DNA from 3 places in the Corynebacterium sphenisci DSM 44792 genome. Region 1 is predicted to be linked to each of the others. Evidence: riboswitches for the same ligand, from Rfam matches in the RefSeq annotation. Region 1 holds a riboswitch; each other region holds the start of a gene.
The links. Region 1 has a riboswitch for thiamine pyrophosphate ahead of CSPHI_RS03735 (ECF transporter S component). Riboswitches for the same ligand answer to the same signal wherever they lie in the genome.
Positions count from the first base shown of each region.

Region 2: another riboswitch for thiamine pyrophosphate. It lies ahead of thiD (bifunctional hydroxymethylpyrimidine kinase/phosphomethylpyrimidine kinase); the one in region 1 lies ahead of CSPHI_RS03735 (ECF transporter S component).
Region 3: another riboswitch for thiamine pyrophosphate. It lies ahead of thiO (glycine oxidase ThiO); the one in region 1 lies ahead of CSPHI_RS03735 (ECF transporter S component).

Region 1 covers NZ_CP009248.1:817,338-824,939, forward strand. Annotated here, with positions in the region: gene CSPHI_RS03715 (M20 metallopeptidase family protein) at 1-1,094, shown strand, start outside; gene CSPHI_RS03720 (alpha-amylase family protein) at 1,091-2,347, shown strand; gene CSPHI_RS03725 (hypothetical protein) at 2,450-2,659, opposite strand; gene CSPHI_RS03730 (DUF2339 domain-containing protein) at 2,777-4,660, opposite strand; TPP riboswitch at 4,795-4,887, shown strand; gene CSPHI_RS03735 (ECF transporter S component) at 5,002-5,682, shown strand; gene CSPHI_RS03740 (ABC transporter ATP-binding protein) at 5,679-7,214, shown strand; gene CSPHI_RS03745 (energy-coupling factor transporter transmembrane component T family protein) at 7,211-7,602, shown strand, end outside.
Region 2 covers NZ_CP009248.1:1,826,626-1,834,227, reverse strand. Annotated here, with positions in the region: gene CSPHI_RS08305 (S-(hydroxymethyl)mycothiol dehydrogenase) at 1-612, opposite strand, end outside; gene thiD (bifunctional hydroxymethylpyrimidine kinase/phosphomethylpyrimidine kinase) at 647-2,209, opposite strand; TPP riboswitch at 2,201-2,300, opposite strand; tRNA gene CSPHI_RS08295 (tRNA-Asn) at 2,446-2,520, shown strand; gene CSPHI_RS08290 (hypothetical protein) at 2,767-3,414, opposite strand; gene CSPHI_RS08285 (fasciclin domain-containing protein) at 3,461-4,123, opposite strand; gene CSPHI_RS08280 (sigma-70 family RNA polymerase sigma factor) at 4,515-5,117, shown strand; gene CSPHI_RS08275 (anti-sigma factor) at 5,114-5,968, shown strand; gene CSPHI_RS08270 (flavin-containing monooxygenase) at 6,024-7,583, shown strand.
Region 3 covers NZ_CP009248.1:1,218,343-1,225,944, forward strand. Annotated here, with positions in the region: gene CSPHI_RS05590 (ThiF family adenylyltransferase) at 1-563, opposite strand, end outside; gene CSPHI_RS05595 (thiazole synthase) at 560-1,360, opposite strand; gene thiS (sulfur carrier protein ThiS) at 1,362-1,592, opposite strand; gene thiO (glycine oxidase ThiO) at 1,589-2,773, opposite strand; TPP riboswitch at 2,765-2,868, opposite strand; gene thiE (thiamine phosphate synthase) at 2,885-3,574, shown strand; gene CSPHI_RS05615 (Na+/H+ antiporter family protein) at 3,671-5,023, shown strand; gene CSPHI_RS05620 (neutral/alkaline non-lysosomal ceramidase N-terminal domain-containing protein) at 5,168-7,222, shown strand; gene CSPHI_RS05625 (hypothetical protein) at 7,351-7,602, shown strand, end outside.

The DNA of each region.
Region 1 (7,602 bases):
TCGCCTCCGCGGTGGACGGGGTGATGCACGCCTGCGGCCATGACGTGCACGTGGCCTGCCTGCTCGGCGCCGCGAAGGTGCTCCTGGAGCGCCGGGACCGGCTGCACGGGCGGGTGCACCTGATCTTCCAGCACGCCGAGGAGGCGCTGCCCGGCGGCGCCCGGGAGCTCGTCGCGCACGGCGTCGCCGACGACCTCGACGAGGTCTACGCCTTCCACGTCGCCCCGCACCCGGTGGGCCACGTCGGGATCTGCCGGGGCCGGGTGTCCACCATGTCCGGGATCGTGTCCATCACGGTGCGCGGCCGCGGCGGGCACTCCTCGAACCCGCAGCTGACCGTGGACCCGGTGCTCATCGGCGCCGAGATCACCACCATGCTCAACACCATCGTCAGCCGCGATCTCGACCCGAAGAACATGAACATCGTCAACGTCGGCTCCCTGCACTCCGGCGCCGCCGGCAACGTGATCCCGGACACCGCCGAACTGGAGGTGTCCATGCGCAGCGTCGACGAGAAGGACTGGGAGGCGATCTGCCACCGGATCGAGCGGATCGTCGGCGGGGTCTGCCACGCCCACGGGGCGCAGGCCCAGTTCGACTGGCAGATCCCCTACCCCATGGTGGTCAACGCCGATCTCGCCGTGGACCGGGCCTGGCATGCCGCGGTGCGCGCCATCGGCGCGGACCGGGTCTTCGAGGCCGAGCCCTGGGCGCCCTCGGACGACTTCTCCTACTTCTCCCGCGAGGTGCCCGGCTGCTACATGTTCCTCGGCGGCGGCGGGCCCGAGGTGGGCAATCCGCACTTCCTGCACAACAGCCGCTTCGACGTGGTGGAGCGGGCCATGATCTCCGGGGTCCGGGTGGAGGCGCAGATCGCCCTCGACGCCCTGGCCCCGGGCGCGGCCCCGCCCCCGCCGATGCCCGAGGCCGCGGACCGGCTGCCCGCGGCCGGAACGATCCCCCCGGGGCCGCAGCGGCCCGGCCCCGGCACCCCGGAGTCCCGGGCCGGCGCGCAGCGCCCCCGGCCCCGCCCGTCGGCCGGCCCCGGCGGCGCGGACCCCCAGCCCCCGGCCGCAGAGGAGGAGAGCAGATGACCGCCCCCGACTGGACCGCCCACGCCATCGGCTGGCACGTGTACCCGCTGGGGTTCACCGGCGCCCCGGTGCACCCCGGCGACGCCCCGGCCGCCGAGCCCGCGCGCACCCGGCTGGACCACATCGCCGACTGGCTGGACTACGTGCAGCGGCTCGGCCTGAACGTGCTCCAGCTCGGCCCCGTGTTCGCCTCCGTCGAGCACGGCTACGACACCCTGGACTACCGCCGGATCGACGATCGCCTCGGCGATGACGCCGCCTTCGACCGGCTCATCGCCGCCGCCCACGAGCGCGGCATCAAGGTGCTGCTCGACGGGGTGTTCAACCACGTCTCCGCGCGGCATCCGCTGGTCGCCGAGGCGCTGGCGGATCCGGACTGCCCCGCCGCCCGGCTGATCCGGGTGGACCGCTCCGGCGGGGAGCCCCGCCCGGCGGTGTTCGAGGGCCACGACTCCCTGGTGGAGCTCGACCACGGCGCCGAGGAGGTCGCCGAGCTGGTCGTGGGGGTGATGCGGCACTGGCTGGACCGCGGCGCCGACGGCTGGCGGCTGGACGCCGCCTACGCGGTGGACCCGGCCTTCTGGGCCCGGGTGCTGCCGCGGGTGCGGGAGACCCACCCGCACGCCTTCATCTACGGGGAGGTGATCCACGGCGACTACGTGGACATCGTGGCCCGCTCCACCATGGACTCGGTCACCGAGTACGAGCTGTGGAAGGCCACCTGGTCGGCGCTGAAGGAGGCCAACCTCTTCGAGCTGGAGTGGACCCTGGGCCGCCATGACGGCTTCCAGGACGCCTTCCGGCCGGTGACCTTCGTCGGCAACCACGACGTCACCCGGATCGCCAGCCAGGTCGGCGCGGACAAGGCGGTGCTCGCCGCGGTGGTGCTGTTCACCGTCGGCGGGATCCCGCTCATCTACTACGGCGACGAGCAGGGCTACACCGGGGTGAAGGAGGAGCGCTTCGGCGGCGACGACCAGATCCGGCCGCTGTTCCCGCCCACCCCGGAGGATCTCTCCGAGCTCGGCGCGGACATGCACCGGGTGCACCAGTCGCTGGTGGCGCTGCGCCGCCGGCACCCCTGGCTGGCCGACGCCCGGGTCACCGTCACCGGCATCGCCAATGAGTCGATGACCTACCGCACCGCCGCCGCGGACGGCTCCGCGGCCCTGGAGGTGACCCTGGACATCACCGGCACCCCCCGGGCCGAGATCCGGGACGGCGCCGAGGTGGTCTGGGCGCACCCGCTGTAGCCGGCCGCGGACACGGGAACGGCGCCGGCCGGGGCGGCCCCGATGGGGGCGGGCCCGGGCCGGCGCCGTCGCGCCTGCGGGATGAGGGGGTGGGGCGGGACCCTACTGCTGCGCGGTGCCGTAGCCGGCGGAGTCGGTCTCCGCGCCGGTCTCGGTGGTGGTGGCCCCGGCGTCCGACTCGTAGGTGCGCACCGCGTTCTCCTGGTCGGTGACCTGCACGTCGGAGTCCTGCTCATTGGGCGGCGAGCAGGCGACGAGGGCGGCGGAGGCGATGAGGCCGGCGGCGAGGGCACCGGTGAGGCGGTTGCGCATGAGTACTCCTTCAGGGCACGGACGACACAGGACGTGTTTCCCGAAATCTTAGGACATTTTCAGCAGCGGCGGGCATTCGCCCCCCGATCGGCGCCCGCGGGGCGCGGCGGCGCGGGCTCAGCCGGCCGGGGTGAGCGGGCCCACCCCGCCGGCGCCGATGCACAGCTCCGCGCCCGGGTCGGCGTCGCGCACCACCACCCGCAGGATGTTGCCGCCGCCGCCGACGGTGGCCCACAGCCGGCGCGGTTCGGCGCCCACCGGCACCACCGTGGAGGCGGCGTAGGTCTGGTCGACGTCCTGGAAGGGGTTCGGCAGCGCCAGGCGCACCTCCATCGGGGAGGAGGCCATCGCGTTGAACTCCACCACCCAGTCGTCGATGGTGATGATCTCGTCCAGGCCCACGTCCAGGGCGCCGGTGCCGTCCGGGCCGACGGTGAGCGCGGTGGCGCAGCCCCCGTCGGCGCGCAGCCGGGCCACCGGGGTGACCTCGGCGTCGATGAGCCGCCCGGTGACGTCGAACATCCGCGGCCGGTCGGTCCACCGGCCGAAGGGCGGCCGGTCCCGCAGATCGGAGAACACCCAGTGGTAGGTGTTGCGCGGCTGCACCACCGGCAGCAGCACCTCCAGGGGCACCGCCTGGTTGAGCACCGGGGTGGCCGGGTCCGCCGCGGCGAGGCCCGCCCGGGTGGTGGCCAGCCAGTCCCCGGTGACGTCATCGGACCAGGCCTGCCGATAGCCGGCCACCGAGGCCAGGGAGGAGGCCGCGAGCAGCGCGCCCAGGGCGAGCACCAGGTAGCGGGAGCGCCGCGGCAGCGGATGCACCCGGTCCGACCAGGCCGCCGCCAGGGCGAAGCCGATCACCATCGCCGCGTCCCCGTAGTAGTGCAGGGTCTTCGCCAGCTCGGCGGCGGTGCCCTCCCCGGAGCGCACCCAGGTCATCGCGGCGAGCACGACCATCAGGTAGCCGAACCCGGCCGCCAGCGGCGCCCAGGCCCGCCAGTCCCGGTGGATCGCCACCGCAGCGGAGAGCAGCACCAGCACCGCCCCGGTGGTGACCAGCGCCGCCGGGGCGTCCGCCCAGGCCTGCCCGGGCGCCCAGCGCTGCCACTGCCAGGGCCCGCCGGCCAGGGCGGCGAGCACCTGGCCCAGCCCGGAGAGCACCAGCTCGATCCGGGGCTCCCCGGAGGCCTCCCGGGCGTCCCGGGCGGCGATCACCAGGTAGAGCACCCCCCAGGCGACGGTGACCGCCAGCCCGGGCAGCCACAGCGGCCGGCCGCGCCGCCAGGCCGGGCGCACCCGGCGCCGCTCCAGGTAGGCCACCGAGGCGGCGATCGCCCCGGCCACCGGCACGATCGCCAGGGACTTCTCGAAGAAGGCCAGCGCCACCAGCAGCACCGCGGTGGCCCGGGCGACCATCCGCGGCGAGGTCGCCGCCGGATCGTGGCGCACCGTGGCGCGCACCCCCAGGGCCACCCACCAGGCCAGGGCCGCCTGCATCGGCAGCGCGTTCGCCGCCGCCGACCACCAGGTCGCCCCGGGCAGGGTCAGCGGGGTCCAGCAGATGATCGCCGCGGTGGCCAGGCCCTGCCAGCTGCGCCCGGCGATGGCGTGCACCGCCCGGGCCACCATCAGCGACACCGCCACCTGGCCGAGCACCATCAGCGTCGCCGGCAGCCACCACTGCCAGGGCGCCAGCGCGTTCACCGCGGCCTGCAGCAGGAAGGCCAGGGGCGCGAAATGCCCGTCATGGGGCTGCGCCCAGAAGGAGGGCGACCACCAGGGGTGGTCGTGCCCGCCGGCGACGATGATGAAGTCGTCCCAGTAGAAGGTGCGCCCGGCGAGCACCCAGATCCGGCCCAGGGTCTGCAGGGCGATGATCACGGCGATCCCGCCGAGCCACTGGGCGCGGGTGGGCCGGGCCTCGCGCTGGGCGATCCGGGCGGCGGCGGCCAGCTGCGGGTCGTCGGCGGCGGGGACGCCGGGCTGCGGTGCATCGCTCATGGCCTCCAGACTCTATTAGTCCGCCGGGCCCGCGCCGGGCGGGGGCGGCCGGCGGGGGAGCGGGCGCGGCCGGCCGCGCGCGCCGGGGCGGCCGCCGCGCGCCCCGGGCGCCGATGCGGTAGGTTCGGGCCCAGTGCACGGGAGCCCCGGGGAGCCGGGGCTGAGAGGAGGGCGCGTACCGCCCTCGACCGTCGAACCTGATCCGGGTAATGCCGGCGCAGGGAGCAACCGGCCCGCCCCCGCGGGCCCGGCCGCGGACCCCCGGGTCGCGCGGCGGGCGCGGGGCGCGGTGCCGCGGCGGCCGTGCCTCCACGAGAAGACGACCCTGGAGGACACAGCGGATGAACATCGAACACCACCACGGGGCCGGCCTGGCCGGACCCGACCCGCGGACCACGGCCGCGCCCCCGGACCCCGGTGCCCGGCGGGGGGCGCCGCCGCGGCTGCGCTGGCGGATCGTGGACATCGTCACCGCCGCCGTGCTCGGCGTCGCCGTGGGCGTGGTCTTCGTCGCCTGGAACCTCATCGGCGGCGCCGGCTACGGTTTCCTCGACGCCTTCACCCCCGGTTTGGGCGGGCTGTTCATCGGCGTCTGGCTGCTCGGCGGCACCCTCGGCGGGCTGATCATCCGCAAACCCGGCGCCGCCCTGTTCGTGGAGGTGCTCGCCGCGGGCGTCTCCGCGGCGGTCGGCAACCAGTGGGGCATCTCGGTGCTCTATTCGGGGCTGGCCCAGGGCCTCGGCGCGGAACTGGTGCTCGCGATCCTGCTCTACCGCCGTTTCGGCCTCGCCGCGGCGCTGGCCACCGGGGCCGGCGCCGGGGTGGGCGCGATCATCCTGGAGCTGTTCACCTCCGGCAACCTCGCCAAATCCCTGGAGTTCAACCTGATTTACGGCGCCTGCGTGCTGCTGTCCGGGGCGGTGCTCGCCGGGCTGCTCGGCCTGGGCCTGACCCGGGCGCTGGCCCGCACCGGGGCCCTGGACCGCTTCGCCGCCGGCCGGGAAGCCCGGGAGCTGGTGTGAGCGGCCCCCCGGCGGTGGCCGCCCGCGGGTTCGGCTGGCGGCACGCCGGCCGCGCCGCGCCGGTGCTGCGGGAGGTGGATCTCACCATCGAACCCGGGGAGCGGGTGCTGGTGCTCGGCGCCTCCGGCGCGGGCAAATCGACCCTGCTCGCCGCGATCGCCGGGGTGCTCGGCGGCGCCGACGAGGGCGAGGCCACCGGGGAGCTGCGGGTTTTCGGGGCCCCGGCGGACGCCGCCCGCGGGGAGGTGGGCCTGGTGCTGCAGGACCCCGACTCGCAGGTCATCTCCGCCCGGGTCGCCGATGACGTGGCCTTCGGGGCGGAGAACCTCGGCGTGGACCGGGCCGAAATCGGCCGCCGGATCGGCGCCTGCCTCGAGCTGGTGGGCCTGCGCCTGCCCGGGGAGCACCCCACCACCCGGCTGTCCGGGGGCCAGAAGCAGCGCCTGGCGCTGGCCGGGGTGCTCGCCATGGGGGCGCGGATCATCGCCCTGGACGAGCCGACCGCGAACATCGACCCGGCCGCGGTGCCCGCGCTGCGGGACGCGGTGATCCGCGCCGCGGACGCCACCGGGGCCACCCTCATCGTGGTGGAGCACCGGGTGGCGGCGTGGATGGACGTGGTGGACCGGGTGATCGTGGTCGGCGCCGGCGGGATCGACGCCGACGGGCCGCCGGCGCGGGTGCTCGCCGAGCACGGCGACCGGCTGCGCGCCGCCGGGGTGTGGGTGCCCGGACCGCCCCCGGCGATCGGCGCGGCCCGGCCCGCGCCCGCCGACGCCGAGGCGGCCCTGGTCGCCGAGGACCTGACCGTCGGGCACCGGGTGGAGGGCCTCGCCCAGCCGGTGCGCACCGGCATCGACCTGGCCATCCCGGCCGGTGCCGCGACCTGCGTCACCGGCCCCAACGGGGTGGGCAAATCCACCCTGGCGCTCACCCTCGGCGGCCTGCTGGAGCCGCTCGGCGGGCGGGTGCTCGCCGCCCCCGGGCTCGCCGCCGGGGCCGCGCCCCGCCGCCGCCGCGGACCATGGGCCCGCCGGGGCCGGGGAACCGGTCCCGAGCGGCGGCCCGGGCACTGGTCCTCCCGCGCCCTGGCCGGGCGGATCGGCACCGTCTTCCAGGCCCCCGAGCACCAGTTCGTCACCGGCACGGTGGCCGAGGAGCTGCGGCTCTCCCCGCGGCTGCTGGGCCTGCCGGAACGGGTCGCCGCGGACCGGGCGGAGGAGCTGCTGGCCCGGCTGCGGCTGGACCACCTCGCCGCGGCGAACCCGTTCACCCTCTCCGGCGGGGAGAAGCGCCGGCTGTCCGTGGCCACGGTGCTGGCCTGCGCCCCGAAGGTGGTGCTGCTCGACGAACCCACCTTCGGCCAGGACCGGCGCACCTTCGCGGAACTCGCCGCGCTGCTGCGCGAACTCGCCGAGGAGGGCGTGGCGGTGGTCTCCATCACCCACGATCCGCTGCTGGTGACCGCCCTGGGCGACCGGGTGCTGGATCTGGCCGGGGTGGGCCGGCCGGCGATCGGGGCGGCGGCATGAGCGCCCCCGGCGCAGCCGCGCCCGCCCGCCCCGCCGGCGGGATCCTCGCCGGGATCAACCCGGTGACCCGGGTGGCCGGGCTGATCCTGCTGACCACCCCGCTGCTGCTCTCCATCGACATCGTCTCGGCCCTGGTCGCCCTGGGCTGCACCCTGGTCGCCGCCCCGCTGTGCGGGGTGGGCCCGGTGCGGCTGCTCCGCCGCGGCTGGCCGGTGCTCGCCGCCGCCCCGGTGACCGCCATCTCGATGGCGCTCTACGGCAGCCCCGGCGGGGCGGAGCACTTCAGCCTGCTGCTCATCCGGGTCACCGACAACTCGCTGCACCTGGCGGCCGCGATTTTCCTCCGGGTGCTGGCCATCGGGTTGCCGGTGGTGGTGCTCACCGTGGG
Region 2 (7,602 bases), 1.0 Mb from region 1:
GCAGCCGATCACGGCCACCGATTCGCCGCGGGCGACTGCGCCGGTGTGGATCGCCGCGCCGATGCCGGCCATCATCCCGCAGCCGAGCAGCCCGGCCACCGCCGGATCCGCCTCCGGGTCGACCTTGGTGCACTGGCCCTCGTGGACCAGGGTGGCCTCGCAGAAGGCGCCGATGCCCAGGGCGGGCTCCAGCACGGTGCCGTCGGCGAGGGTCATCGGCTTCGAGGCGTTGTGCGTGTCGAAGCAGTACTTCGGCTCGCCGCGGCGGCAGGCGCGGCATTCGCCGCACACCGCCCGCCAGTTGAGCACCACGAAATCGCCGACCGCGACATGTTCGACGGCCTCGCCGATTTCGGCGACCACCCCGGCGGCCTCGTGGCCGAGCAGGAAGGGGAAGGAGTCGTCGATGTCGCCGTCGCGGTAGGCGAGGTCGGTGTGGCAGACGCCGCAGGCGTCCACCCGCACCACCACGTCATGGGGGCCCGGGGCGGGCACCACCACCTCGACGGACTCCACCGGGGCGCCCTTGGCCCGGGCGATGATGCCGCGCACGATGCGCGAGCCGTCCCCGCGCTCGGGCGCGGGGAGCGGGGACTCGGGTTTTGTGTTCATATCATCGACCCTAATCCCCGCGGCCGCGCGCCGCTCAGCCGCGGTCGTGCCGGCGCACCGGCTCGGCGAAGAACTCGAGCTCATGCCGGGAGGAGAGCCGGAAGGCGGTCTCCATCGCGGCCCGCTCCGCGGGGGTCGCCGCCGCCGCGGCCTCCGCGCAGATCCGGATCGCCTCCCGGGTGGCGTCCGCGAACTCCTCGTCCGCGTAGGTCTCCAGCCACTCCCGGTAGGGGTGCCCCTCGTGGGCGCGGTCGACCAGCCGGGAGCCGGTGTCCTGGTAGAGCCAGAAGCAGGGCAGCACCGCGGCCACCGCCTCCCCGTAGGTGCCGTGCACCGCCGCGGCGAGGAGGTGGTCCACGTAGGCGCGGGTCACCGCCGAGGGCTCCGGGGCCGCCGCCCCGGCGGCCTCCCCGATGAAGGAGCGGTGCAGGTCCATCTCCACCGCGATCGCGTCATGGGCGCTGCGCGCCCAGAACATCTGCTCGGCCTGGGTGGGCGCCTTCGCCGCGGTGGCCGCCAGGGCCCGGGCGTAGCCGTTGAGGTACAGCGCGTCCTGGGCCAGGTACCAGCCGAAGTCCTCCGCCGCGAGATCCCCGGCGGCCAGGCCGTGGAGGAAGGGCAGTTCGTCGATGGCCTCCCGGATACCGGCGATCCCCGCCCACCAGGAGTCCATCAGGTCCAGCGGCCGGGTCGGCTCCAGGCCGCGCGCCCACATCCCGGCGAAATGGTGCACCGGCCCGTGCCCGCGGCCCACCGCCAGCTCATCGGCGTGCGTCAGGGACTCGGTCAGCCAGCGCTTCGCCCGCCGCACCGCCGCGGCCGGGTCCCCGGTGCGCGGCCACAGCGCCGCGATCGCCGCGGAGAGGGAGCAGCCGGTGCCGTGGGTGCAGGTGGTGTCCACCCGGGCGGCGGTGAATTCGGCGACCGACCCGTCCGGGGAGACCAGGGCGTCGAGCACCTCCGCCCCGGGCAGGTGCCCGCCCTTGGCCAGCACCGCCACGTCATGCCGGGCGGCGACCGCGCGGGCCTGCTCGAGCAGGCCCGCGGAGTCCCCGGCCGGCTCCGCGCCGGCGAGCACCGCCAGCTCCGGCACGTTCGGGGTGACCAGGTGCACCCGGTCGAGCAGCCCGGCGAGGGCCCGCTCCGCCGCGGCGTCGAGCAGCCGGTCCCCGGAGGTGGCCACCATCACCGGGTCCAGCACCACCACCGGGGGGTCGACCTCGGCCAGCCAGTCGGAGACCACGCCGATGAGCTCCGCGGAGTAGAGCATGCCCAGCTTCACCGCGTCGACGGCGACGTCGTCGGAGACCGCGTCCAGCTGGGCGCGGAGGAAGGCCGCCGGGGGCACGTGCAGGTCCCGCACGCCGACGGTGTTCTGCGCCACCAGCACGGTCACCGCGGCCATGCCGTAGGCCCCGCAGGCGGCGAAGGCCTTGAGATCGGCGTGCACCCCGGCGCCGCCGGTGGGATCGGTGCCCGCGATGGACAGCACCCGCGGGGGGCGGCCGGCCACCCGGCCGGGGGCGGGGGCGGAGATGTCCGCGGTGGGGCTCGCCGGGGCGGCGCCGCGGGCGTCGTCGGGCATGGGTGCAGTCATGGATGACCATCCTTTCGCCGGTGCTAACCGGATCAAGTTCGACGGGTGTGTTCTCAGCCCGGGCCGCTCCCGGGCACCCCGTGTCGCAGCCCACCATAGCGATCCCCCGCCCCCCGGTGGCCGCCGCCGCCTCCGCCGGGGCCGGGAACCCCGTGTGAACTGCGGATTTGTCCCGTCGTCGGGGGCTCGGTAGAGTGATCATCCGTTGCGCGGGCACCGTCCCGCGGCGACGCCATTCCCCCATAGCTCAACGGCAGAGCATTCGACTGTTAATCGAAGGGTTACTGGTTCGAATCCAGTTGGGGGAGCCAAAGAAGCAGGCCAGGGCGGATCCGCCCTGGCCTGCTGCGCTGTCGGGGGCCGGAAGCGCCCGTGCCGCGGCCGGACTGGGGGGGGACGGGCGCCCCGGCACGGCGACGCCGCCCGGGCACCATGCGGTGCCCGGGCGGCGTCGGCGGCCCGGCGGTCCCGGCGGCGGGGGCGCCGGCCGGGGGCGGAGGCACCCTGCGCCCCGGCCGGCGGCCGCGCCGCCGGGGCGGCGGGTGCGGTGCCGGCGGTTAGCGGCCGGCGTCCGGGGTGATGTCGATCGGCGTCATGGTCCCGCCGGCGGCGACGCATCCGGTGAGGGTCTGGAAGTCGCCGGCGAAGGCGGCCTGGCCGGAGCAGGTGGCCGGCTCATCGCCGGGCACGTGCGCGGCGCTGTCCGGGCCGGCGATGCCGATGGCGAGGCCGGGGGAGACCCCGTGCACATGCGCCTCGGCGCCCTCGCCGACGGCGATCGCCGCCGGGCCGGAGGTGTTGGCCGCATGGGCCTCGGCGACGCCGCCGCCGGCGGCGATGCCGAGGGCGATGGCGTCGTCGGCGGCGGCGTGCGCCGCCCCGCGGTGGACCTCGGTGCCGGGCAGCGCGCCGGCGACGTCGAGGCCGTCGACGGGCCCGGAGACGTCCAGATCGGAGAGCATGCCGGCGATGTCGGCGGAACCGGCGTCGCCGGCCCCGTCCGCGTCGCCGGGCAGCTCGGCGGAGCCGGAGCCCATGTCGGGCAGCTCGGGCAGCTCGGCGGAGCCGGAGCCCATGTCGGGCAGCTCGGGCAGGCCGTCGAGGCCGGGCAGGCCCTCGGCGGCGCCGGCGAGGCCGGCTCCGAGCAGCGCCGTGGCGCCGGCGGCGCCGACGACGGCGGTGGTGATGCGTGCGATGGTGCGCATGGGGGTGATCCTTAGGTTCGGTGGTGCTGGGCTGGTCGGTCCGGGACTACATGGGGGGCAGCAGGACCGTGTCGATGAGGTACACGGTGGCGTTGGCGGTGGTGATGCCGCCGCAGGCGATGTTCGCGTCGTTGACGGTCATCTCCTCGCCGTCGATGGTCACGGTGACCTTCTCGCCCTGCACGGTGACGTGCTCGCCGTCGACCATGTCCAGGCCGGCCTGGCCGTCGACCACGTGGTAGGTGAGCACGGCGGAGAGCAGGTCCGCGTCGGTCTTGAGCTTCTCGATGGTCGCGTCGTCGACCTTGGCGAAGGCCTCGTCGGTGGGCGCGAAGATGGTCCACTCGCCGCCCTCGAGGGTGGCGACCAGGTTCACGTCCGGGTTGAGCCCGCCGGTGAGCGCCGCGGTGAGCGTGGACAGCTCGGGGATGTTCGGCACCGCCTCGACGATGTTCTGGTCGGCGATGACGCCGAGCGAGGCCGGGCCGTCCGGGTGGGCCTCGGCGTAGGCGGCGCAGCCGGGGCCGGCGGGGCCGGAGCCGTCGGCGCCGGCGTCGGCGGACTCCGACTCGGAGCCGGTCATGGTGGAGGTCGCGGTGGAGGCCGCGGTGGTCTCCTCGGCGCCGTCGCCGTCGGTGGCGCAGGCGCCCATGGTGAGGGCGGCGGCGACGAGCGCGGCGGCGGTGAGGGGGCGTCGGGTGATCTTCATGGGGTGTCTCCTGTGTTCCGGCCGGGGTGCCCCGGCCGTGGGGGTCGTGCGGTGCGGCCCCGAGTCGGGGTCGCGGCATATCCGAGGGAACCCGTCGCCGGGCGCCATCGTCACAGGGTGTTCGGAGCCGACGCCCCGAGGGATGGGTTTGTCAAAAAAATGGATACATCACCTTTATCGATCGAGGTCGCCTCGGGGACCGGATCCGCCCGGCCCCGGGCGGCGCCGGGGGTGGGCCGGGTGCGGGCACCGGCTACGCTCGACCGCACCGCGCCCCGGACGGCGCCGTGCCCCGGGGCGATCCCGCCCCGTGGCGCCGGCGCCCTCCGCCGGCCGCCGTCCCGGACTCGCCGGGTCGGGGCCCCGGCCCGGTGCTATCCCCAGGAGCCCAGTGCCCCCGTTTTCCCCCGAGCCCCCGGGCCCGAATCCCGCAGCCCCGGCGCGTCCCGATGACGCCGGCGCCGCGGAGCTCGTCCACGAGGTCGCCGCCGGCGACCGCGCCGCCTTCGCCCGCCTCTACGACCTCTACGGATCCCGCGTGTACGGGATGGCGCTGCGCGTCGTCGGCGACCCCGCCCTGGCGGAGGACGTCGCCCAGGACACCTGGCTGTCGGTGTGGGACTCCGCCGCGGGCTTCCGCGACGGCCGCGGTTCGGTGGCCGGCTGGCTGCTGGCCATCGCGCACCGGAGGGCCGTCGACGCGGTGCGCGCGATCGAGGCCGGGCGCCGTCGCGCGGACCGCGCCGCGCAGCTCGACGCGGCGATCGTCGCCGACGACCCGGCCGACGCGGGCCTGCTGCGCGCGGAGGAGCGGGGGACCGTGGCCTGGTGCCTGGAGCAGCTCACCGCGCGTCAGCGCGAGGTGCTGGAGCTGGCCTATTTCCGGGGGTTGACGCAGTCGCAGATCGCGACGCGCCTGAGTATCGGGGTATCGGCGGTGAAGTCCCGGGTCCGGGACGGCATGGTCGCGATGAGGAGGTGCCTGGGCGCATGACCGCTTCGGACGCACATGACCTGTTCGACGACCACGGCGATTCCCGTGACCTGGCCGGTTGGGCGGCCCTGGCGGCGCTCGACGCCGTCGACGCCGCCGATGCCGGCCACGTCGACGCCCTGCGCGCCGACCCCGAGTTCCGGCGCCTGCTCGCCGGTTTCCGGGAGGTCGCCGCGGATCTCGCCGCCGCGGTCGCCGCGGCCCCGCCGCCGCGGCTGCGGCCCCGGGTGCTCGCCGCCGTCACCGGACGCGCCCCCGCCGCCGCCGACGGGGGTGGCCGCGCCGGCGCCGCCGGCGCCGCCGGCCCCGCCGCCGCCGACGGGGGTGCCGGGGGTGGCGGCGTGGACCGCGCGGAGCGCCCCGGGCCCGGGGCCGCCGACGCGGCGGGTCACCCGGGCGGGCGCGGCCGGCGGCGCCGGGCGGCGGTCGTCGTCGCCGGGGCGCTGCTGCTCGGCGGACTCGGCCTCGGCGTGCTCGCCGAGCGCCTCGGCGAGGACGCCGCCGGCCCGGATCGCCCCGGGGTCGCCGGGGAGGCCGACCCGGGCCGGATCGTCGCCGAGGCGGAGGTCGCCGGCGGCACCGTGCGGGTGGAGTACGCCGCCGGCTCCGACGCCGCGGTGGTGCGCCTGACCGACGTGCCCCCGCCGCCGGCGGGCAGCGCCTACCAGATGTGGGTGCGCGACGCCTCGGGCAGCCATTCCCGCGGGGTGATGGAGGCCGACGAGGTCACCCCGGAGATGACCGCGGAGATCACCGGGATCGCCGGCGCCCGCGGGCTGTTGATCAGCATGGAGCCGGCCGGCGGGTCGGAGCGGCCATCGACGCCGATCGTGGAGCTACCCCTGAACTGATCGGGGACGGCGAAAACCGCTCCGTGGTTAGGTTCCCGCTGCTAACGTCCGCCCCATGACAACTGCAGCCACCACCTCCGCGGCCACCGCCCACCCGGCCGTCGACGAGACCCGCGAACGCGAGGTCCTCGTCATCGGCGCGGGCTTCTCCGGGCTCATCGCCGGCGCCGCGCTGATGCGCGCCGGCATCGACGACTTCACCATCATCGAGCGCTCCGACAGCGTCGGCGGCACCTGGCGGGACAACTCCTACCCGGGTGCGGCCTGCGACGTGCCCAGCCACCTGTACTCCCTGTCCCACCGGCAGGACTTCGACTGGTCCCGCAGCTTCGCCACCCAGCCGGAGATCCACAGCTACCAGCTCTCCGCGGCCGTGGCCGACGGGGTGCACCCGCACATCTCCTTCCGCACCGAGATGACCGACGCCACCTGGAACGACGCCGAGGCGGTGTGGGAGGTCAGCACCCGCGGGGTGCGCGTCCTCGACGACGGCAACGTGGTGCCCGATCCGGAGGGGCGGACCATCCGCTGGCGGGCCGGGGAGCTCATCCTCGGCGTCGGCGCCCTGTGCGAGCCGCGGATGCCGGACATCCCCGGCATCGGCGACTTCGCCGGGGAGATCTTCCACTCCGCCCGCTGGGACCACTCGGTGAGCCTCGCCGGCAAGCGGGTCGCCGTGATCGGCACCGGCGCCTCCGCGATCCAGGTGATCCCGGCCATCGTCGACCAGGTGGCCTCCCTGGACGTCTACCAGCGCACGCCCCCCTACGTGATCCCCCGCTTCGACCGGCCCTACACCGGGGTCGAGCGCGGGCTGCTGGCGAAGGTGCCGGGCCTGCGCCGGGTGGTCCGGGCCCAGGACTGGTTCTTCCGGGAGCTGCAGGTGCCCGGGCTGACCACCACCGCGGAATGGGCCCTGGACCCGGTGAAGATGGTCTCCCTGGCGATGCTGCGGGCGCAGGTGCGGGACAAGGACACCCGCGCCAAGCTCACCCCCGACTACCGGCTGGGCTGCAAGCGGATGCTCATCTCGAACACGTACTACCCGGCGATCGCCCGGGAGCACGTGGACCTGGTCACCGCCGGGATCGACGAGGTGCGGGCGCATTCCATCGTGGACCGCGACGGGGTGGAGCGCGAGATCGACGTGCTCATCGTGTGCACCGGCTTCAACGTCACCGACTCCCCGGCCTTCGAGCTCATCCACGGCGTCGAGGGGATCTCCCTGGCGGAGACCTGGCGCCGGGACGGGATGGCCGCCTACAAGGGCACCACGGTGCACGGCTTCCCCAACATGAACGTGATGTTCGGCCCGGCCACCGGGCTCGGCCACTCCTCCATGCTGCTCATGATCGAGGGCCAGGTGAACTACGTGGTGCGCAAGCTGCGCTGGCGGCGCCGCCGCGGCGCCGCGGTCGCCGACGTCACCGCCGAGGCGCAGGAGGGCTACAACGCCGAGCTGCGCGCCCGGCTGCCGAAGACCGCCTGGGTCGCCGGCTGCAACTCCTGGTACCTCGACGACCAGGGCAACGCCCCGGCGGTGTGGCCCTTCTCCACGGTGAAGTTCCGGGGCCTGACCCGGCGCTTCGACCCGGGCGCGTACGCGACCCGGTAACCGCCCGCGCCGCGCCCCG
Region 3 (7,602 bases), 400 kb from region 1:
TCCGGCTGCTCCGGGTAGAGATCCCGCAGCAGCGGGCCCTCCCCGGGCCAGAACACCGACACCTGCCCGGCGTAGCGGTCGATGGTGCCCCACACCACCGGGGTGCCGGTGAGCTCGCCGGCGTCGGCGACGAGGTAGCGGGTGGCGAAGTTGTCCGCCCCGTCGAGCACCAGATCATGGTCGGCGAACAGCGCCGCGGCGTTGTCCGCGGTGAGCCGGCCCACCACCGGGGTGACCCGCGCCGCCGGATCCAGCCGGCGCACCGCGTCGGCGGCGGACTCCGCCTTCGGCCGGCCGAGGTCGGCGGCGCGGTGCAGCACCTGGCGCTGCAGGTTCGACTCCTCGACCACGTCATCGTCGATGACGGTGAGCCGGCCGACCCCGGCGGCGCCGAGGTAGGCCAGGATCGGCGAGCCCAGGCCCCCGGCGCCGACCACCAGCACCCGGGCCGCGCGCAGCCGGCGCTGGCCGAGCGGGCCCAGCCCGGGCAGGCTGAGGTGCCGGGCGTAGCGGGCGGCCTCGGCGTCGGTGAGCGGCGGGCCCGGCTCGACCAGGGCCCTCACAGCGACTCGTCCTCCCGGCCCCCGGTGACCAGGCCCTCGAAGGTGGAGGAGGCCCGGGCCAGCCGGCGCCGCGGGATCCGCCCGGACAGCCGGGCCAGCCGGCCGGCGGCGACGGCGTGCCGGAAGGCCTCGGCCATGGTCTCCGGGGCCTGGGCGCGGGTCACCGCGGAGGCCAGCAGCACCGCGTCGCAGCCCAGCTCCATCGCGGTGGCCGCCTCGCTGGCGGTGCCGATCCCGGCGTCCAGGATCACCGGCACCCCGGCGCGGTCGGCGATGAGCTCGATGTTGTGCGGGTTGAGGATGCCCAGCCCGGTGCCGATCGGGGCCCCCGCGGGCATCACCGCGGCGCAGCCGAGCTCCTCCAGGCGCTTCGCCAGCGCGGGGTCGTCGTTGGTGTAGGCCAGCACGGTGAACCCGTCGGCGACCAGCCGGTCGGCGGCGTCGACCAGCTCCACCGGGTCCGGCAGCAGGGTGTCCTCGTCGGCGATCACCTCCAGCTTCACCAGGTCCGTCTCCAGGGCCTCCCGGGCCAGCTGGGCGGTGAGCACCGCGTCCCGGGCGGTGTAGCAGCCGGCGGTGTTCGGCAGCACCGCGATGCCGAGCCCGTGCAGCAGCTCGAAGACGCCGCCGCGCCCGCCGGCGTCGACCCGGCGCATCGCCACGGTGGTCAGCTGAGTGCCGGAGGCGACCAGGGCCCGGCCGAGCACCTCCAGGCTGGTCGCCCCGCCGGTGCCCATGATGAGCCGGGAGCCCAGCTCCAGATCCCCGATCCGCAGGGGTTCGTCGACGTGCGCCATGTCAGCCCCCCTGCACCGCGGTGACGATGTCCACCGCGCCGGCGGCCGGGGTCGCCGCCCAGCGGGCGCGCGGCACCACCGCGCCGTCCACGGCGACGGCGACGCCCAGCGGCCGGCCGTCGGCGGGCGCCCCGTCGGAGCCGAGGTCGCGGCCGGTCCAGCCGGCCACCAGGTCGAGCAGGGTCTCTCCGGGCGCCGCCGGATGCGGCCGCCCGTTGACGGTGAGGGTCATGGGGTCTCGTTCCTCCTTGTCGGGAAGCGGGTGGGGTCGATGGCGGCGGCGAACCGGGGATCCGGCGGGGCGCCGGTCACCGCGTCCGCGCCGAGGGCGGCGCCGAGCGCGGTGAGCAGGATGCCGTGCCGGAAGTAGCCGGCGGAGACGCTCAGCCCCGGGCCGATCCGGCCGATCAGCGGGGCGTCGTCGGGGGAGCCGGGCCGGGCCCGGGCGATCGTCTCCACCAGCTCCAGCTCGGCCACCGCGGGCACCAGCCGGCGGGCGTCGCGGAGCAGCTGCTCCACCCCGCCTGCGAGCACCCCGGGCAGGGCGTCCTCGCGGGAGGTGGCGCCGAGCACCACGGTGCCGTCGGCCCTGGGCACCAGGTACACCGGGCGACCGTGCACCACCCCGCGGATGGTGCGGGTGAGCAGCGGACGCAGCCGCTCCGGGACCTGCAGCCGGAGCACCTCGCCGTGCACCGGGCGCAGCGCGGCGGCCACCTCCGGCGGCGCCCCGGCGATGTCCCCGATGCCCAGGCCCGCGGCGAGCAGCACCTCGGCGCCGCGCAGTTCGGTTCCGTCGGCCAGGCGCACCCCGGTGGCCCGGTCCCCGGCGAAGGTCACCCCGGCCACCCGGGCCCGGCGCACCCGGGGGCCGAGGAGCTCGAGCAGGGCGGCGCAGAAGCGGCGGGGGTCGACCTGGTGGTCGCCGGGCAGGTGCACCGCGCCGACGCAGCCCGGGCCCAGGGCGGGTTCCCGCCGGCGCGCCTCGGCGGCGGGGATCGGCTCCGCCGCCATGCCGAGATCCCGCTGCAGCCCGGCGAGCTCGGTGAGGTGCCGGCGATCCGCGGCGTCCCCGGCGCAGACCAGGGTGGCGTTCGCCAGGTAGCCGACCTCCCGGCCGGATTCGGCGGCCACGGCGGCGGCCAGCCCCGGCCAGCGGCGCCCGGATTCGACCATCAGCGGGTAGAGCGCCGGCTGGTCCCAGACCACCTCGGCGACCGGCGCGAGCATCCCGGCGGCCGCCCGGGACGCCCCGGAGACCGGATCCGGGTCGACGACGGTGACCCCCCGGCCGCGGCGGAGCAGCTCCCGGGCGGTGGCCAGGCCGATGATCCCGGCGCCGACCACGATCACGTCATGGTCGGGCCCGCCGGCTGCGGCGGCGGTGCGGCTGGTTGCGGCATGGTCGACCATGGTCATCCTTCCTCCGGCGGCATGACCCGCGTCAGGTTCTGCGGTCGGCCCCCGGGGCCCTCTCAGCCCGGTACCGGGCTCCCGCGGATATCGGCCCCTACTATAGGCAACATGAGTAGCATCTGGTCCCCGCCCGCCCCGGACCCGGAGCTGCGCGCCCGCCGCGAACGCCTGCTCGCCGGGGCCCGCCTGTACCTGTGCACCGATGCGCGCACCGCCACCGGGGACCTGGAGGATTTCCTGCACGCCGCCTACGCCGGGGGCGTGGACATCATCCAGCTGCGCGACAAGGCCATCGAGGCCCGCGCCGAAATCGAGGCGGTGCGGCTGCTCGGCGCCGTCGCCGCCGAGCACGGCCGGCTCTTCGCGGTCAACGATCGCGCCGACGTCGCCGCGCTCACCGGCGCGGACGTCTTCCACGTGGGCCAGGGCGATCTCACCACCGCCCAGGCCCGGGCGCTGCTCGGCCCGGATGTGCTGCTCGGCCGCTCCAACCGCACCGAGGCGATGTTCGCCGAATCCCTCGCCGACCCGGGGATCGACTACGCGGTGATCGGCCCGGTGTGGGCCACCCCCACCAAACCCGGACGGGCCCCGGTCGGCCCGGCGATGGTAGCCCGGGCCGCGGAGCTGGCCGCGGCCGCCGGCAAACCCTGGTTCGCGATCGGCGGCGTCGACGCCGGGCGGGTGGCCGGGCTGCGCGCCCGGGGCGCGGAGCGGGTGGTGGTGGTGCGCGCCATCACCCAGGCCGCCGACCCGCGGGCGGCGGCCCGGGGGCTGCGCGACGCCCTCGGCGGCTAGCCGGCGGGGGAGCCCCCGAGGTGATCCCGGCCTCATCCGCCCCGCGCGGGCGGGGATTCTCCCCTGGGTCGCGCCGGCGTGTTTTAGGGTTGACGCATGAACGCCGTGCTGGTCGCCGTCCTGGTGATGCTCATCCTCGCCGTCGCCCGCGTGCACGTGGTGCTCGCCCTGTTCACCGGGGCCCTGGTCGGCGGGCTGCTCGGCGGCCTGGGCCTGGACGGCACCATGGTCGCCTTCCAGGAGGGCCTGTCCGGGGGCGCGAAAATCGCGCTCAGCTACGCCCTGCTCGGCGCCTTCGCGATGGCGGTGGCCAGCTCCGGGCTGCCCCGGCTGCTCGCCGAATGGCTGATCGGCCGGCTCGGCGTGGAATCCCCGGGGGCGCGGCGCGCCGCGGTGGCGGCCACGAAATGGGGGATGCTCGCCGGGATCCTGGCCATGTCGGTGATGAGCCAGAACCTGATCCCGGTGCACATCGCCTTCATCCCGCTGATCATCCCGCCGTTGCTGACCGTGTTCAACCGGATGCGCCTGGACCGCCGGCTGGTGGCCTGCATCATGACCTTCGGCCTGACCACCACCTACATGTACATCCCGGTGGGCTTCGGCAACATCTTCCTCAACGACATCCTGCTCGGCAACATCCGCAAGGCGGGGCTGGACACCTCCGGGATCGCGATCATGCACGCCATGGGCATCCCGGCCCTGGGCATGCTCGCCGGCCTGGCGATCGCGGTGCTCGTCTCCTACCGGCGGCCCCGGGACTACGAGGATCGGCCGATCGCGGACACCGGGGACGGGGAGGAGCCGATTTCGCGCTACCGGGTCAGCGTCGCCCTGGTCGCCATCCTGGTCACCTTCCTCATCCAGGTGGTGATGCAGGCCCGCGACGCCGAGGCGGATTCGCTGCTGGTGGGCGCCCTGGCCGGGCTGGCGGTGTTCATGGGCACCGGGGCGGTGAAATGGCGCCAGGCCGATGACGTGTTCACCTCGGGCATGAAGATGATGGCCCTGATCGGCTTCATCATGATCACCGCCCAGGGCTTCGCCGCGGTGATGACCGCCACCGGCGAGGTGGAGTCCCTGGTCACCACCACCGCGGAGATCTTCGCCGGCAACCGCGCGATCGCGGCGCTGGCGATGCTGGTGGTCGGCCTGGTGGTCACCATGGGCATCGGCTCCTCCTTCTCCACGCTGCCCATCATCACCGCCATCTACGTGCCGCTGTGCGCGACCATGGGCTTCTCCCCGGTGGCCACGGTGGCGCTCATCGGCACCGCCGGGGCCCTCGGCGACGCCGGCTCCCCGGCCTCGGACTCCACCCTGGGCCCGACCTCCGGGCTCAACGCCGACGGCCAGCACGACCACATCCGGGACTCGGTGATCCCCACCTTCATCCACTTCAACATCCCGCTGCTGCTCGCCGGCTGGCTGGCCACGATGGTGCTCTGAGGCCGCCCCCGGCCCCGCCACCCCCGCCGGGGGCTCCCGGGCCGGTTCGGCCCCGCCGCCGGGGCGCACCCGGTAGGTTTCCCCTCGTAAACGACAGCACGCCCCGGGGTGGACGCCCCGGGGCCGGAGCATGCGGGAGCGGCGATGCGGCGACACACCACCACGGCGACCCGGTGCGCGGGATCCGGGCCCCGCACCACCCGACGCGGCTTCCTCGGCGGCTCCGCGGCCGCCGCGGGGGCGATCCTGCTGTCCCGGATGACCGCCGGCGCCGCCGACCGCGCCGCCGCGGCCGCCCCGATGACGGTGGGCCGGGGCCTCGCGGACATGACCGGGGAGCCCCTCGGCGCCGGGTTCAACGGCTACGCGGTGCCGGAGCAGACCTCCGCCGGGCTGCACCAGCGCCAGTTCGCCCGGGCCTTCGTCTTCGCCGATGCCGCGGACCGGCGGCTGGTGCACGTCACCGCGGACATGGGGCTGATGTTCCAGTCCATCCAGCAGGAGGTGCTGCGCCGGCTGGCCGCCCGGTACGGCGCGCTCTACCACGAGGGCAATGTGCTGATCGGGGCCTCGCACACCCACGTCGCCCCGGGCGGGACCTCCGGCCACCTGATGGTGGACATCACCACCATGGGCTTCCGGCCGGTGACCTTCGAGGCCACGGTCGCCGGGATCGTCTCCGCGATCGAGCGGGCGCACGCCGATCTCGCCCCCGGCGCCATCGCGCTCACCGTCGGCACCGTCGGCGACGCCGGGGTGAACCGCTCCCGGGCCGCCTTCGAGCGCAACCCCGCCGCGGAACGCGCCCTGTTCCCCGGGGGCGTCAACCCCGACTCCACCACCCTGCACGTGCTGCGCGGGGGCCGGTCCGCGGGCTTCATCAACTGGTTCGGGATCCACCCCACCACCTTCGGACCGGAGCACACGCTCATCTCCGGCGACTCCAAGGGCTACGCCGCCTGGCTCACCGAGCACGCCGCCGGGGTGGATCACCGGGCCCCGGCGGAGGCGCCCTTCGTCGCCGCCTTCGCCATGTCCACCCCCGGCGACGTGTCCCCGAACCAGGGGCTCGTCCCCGGCTCCGGCCCGGGCGTCGACGAGTACGACTCCGCCCGGATCCTCGGCCGCCGGCAGGCCGACGGGGTGCGCGGCCGGGCGATCCCGCTGGCCGGCGGGGGCATCGAGGGCCGGCACCGGTGGGTGGACATGAGCGACGTCGCCGTGGCGCCCCGGTTCACCGACCACGGCCGGCCCGGGCGCACCGGCCCGGCCATCCTCGGCGCCGCCTTCGCCGCCTCCAGCCAGGAGGACGGCGGCGGGGATCCGGCGCTGGGCTTCAACGAGGGCTCCCGCGGCGGCACCCCCTGGGTGCGCCGGGTCAACGCGGTGGCGGTGCCCCCGGCGGCGAAGGAGATCCACGGGGCCAAGGAGCTGCTGCTGCCGGTGGGCTACCTGCCCGGGATGGTGCAGCAGACCCACCTCTTCCACGTGCACCGCCTCGGCGGCGTGACCATCGCCTCCCTGCCCTTCGAGCCGACCACGGTCGCCGGGGCGCGGATCCGCGCCGTCGTCGCCGAGGCCCTCGGCGCGGACCCGGCGACCGTGATCGTGCAGGGCTACGTCTCCGGCTACGGCCACTACATCGCCACCCCGCAGGAGTACGACCAGCAGGACTACGAGGGCGGGGCGACGATCTTCGGCCGGGACACCCTCGGCGCGGCGATGCAGTCCCTGCACGGTCTCGCCGCCGGCCTCGCCGCCGGGGAGGCGGTCGACCCGGGCAGCCCGGCCGGGGACCTCACCGGGATGATCCCGCCCTCGCCGAAGGGCGGGCCCCCGGTGGATCTGCCGCCGGCGGGCGGGGACTTCGGCGACGTGCTCGCCGCCCCGGGCGCCCCGGTGCGCCGCGGGGAGCCGGTGACCGTGGAGTTCGCCGCGGCCAACCCGAACGCGGACCTGCGCCACGAGGCCGGGTACCACGTGGTGGAGGATCCCTCCGGGGCGGTGGTCGCCGACGACTCCCATGAGGACACCCGGCTGCTGTTCCGGAGGGAGGGCGCCCGCACCGTGGCCACGGTGCGCTGGGACACCGCGCACGCCGCCCCCGGGGTGCACCGGATCCGCTACGCCGGCTCCGCCCGCGACGCCGCCGGCCGGCTGCGCCCCTTCACCGGGGTCGCCGAGGTGGAGCTCATCTGATCCCGGGTCCGGCGGGGCCGGGCGCCGGCGCCGGCGGAGGTGGCATGGCCCACCGGCGGCGCCTACGGTGCGGGGGTGAGGCCCCGCCCGGGGCCGTGATCCGGATACATGAAAGGTGACGAGCGCAGATGAGCGACAATCCCGGCCCCGGCGGGTGGGACGCCGACGACCACCGCCCCTACGGCGAGGACCCCTACCTCCGGCCCACCCCGGACGGCGGGGCAGCCGGCCACGGGGCCGATGCGGGGTACTGGGCGGGGAGCCCCGGTGCGGCGGGGGCGTCGATCGGCCGGGGGGTGCGCCAGCCCGGGGGAGAGGAGCCGCCGCAGGCGCCGGTGGCCGTCGCCGCACCGGGGCTGCGGGTCGGCGCCGCGGTGAAG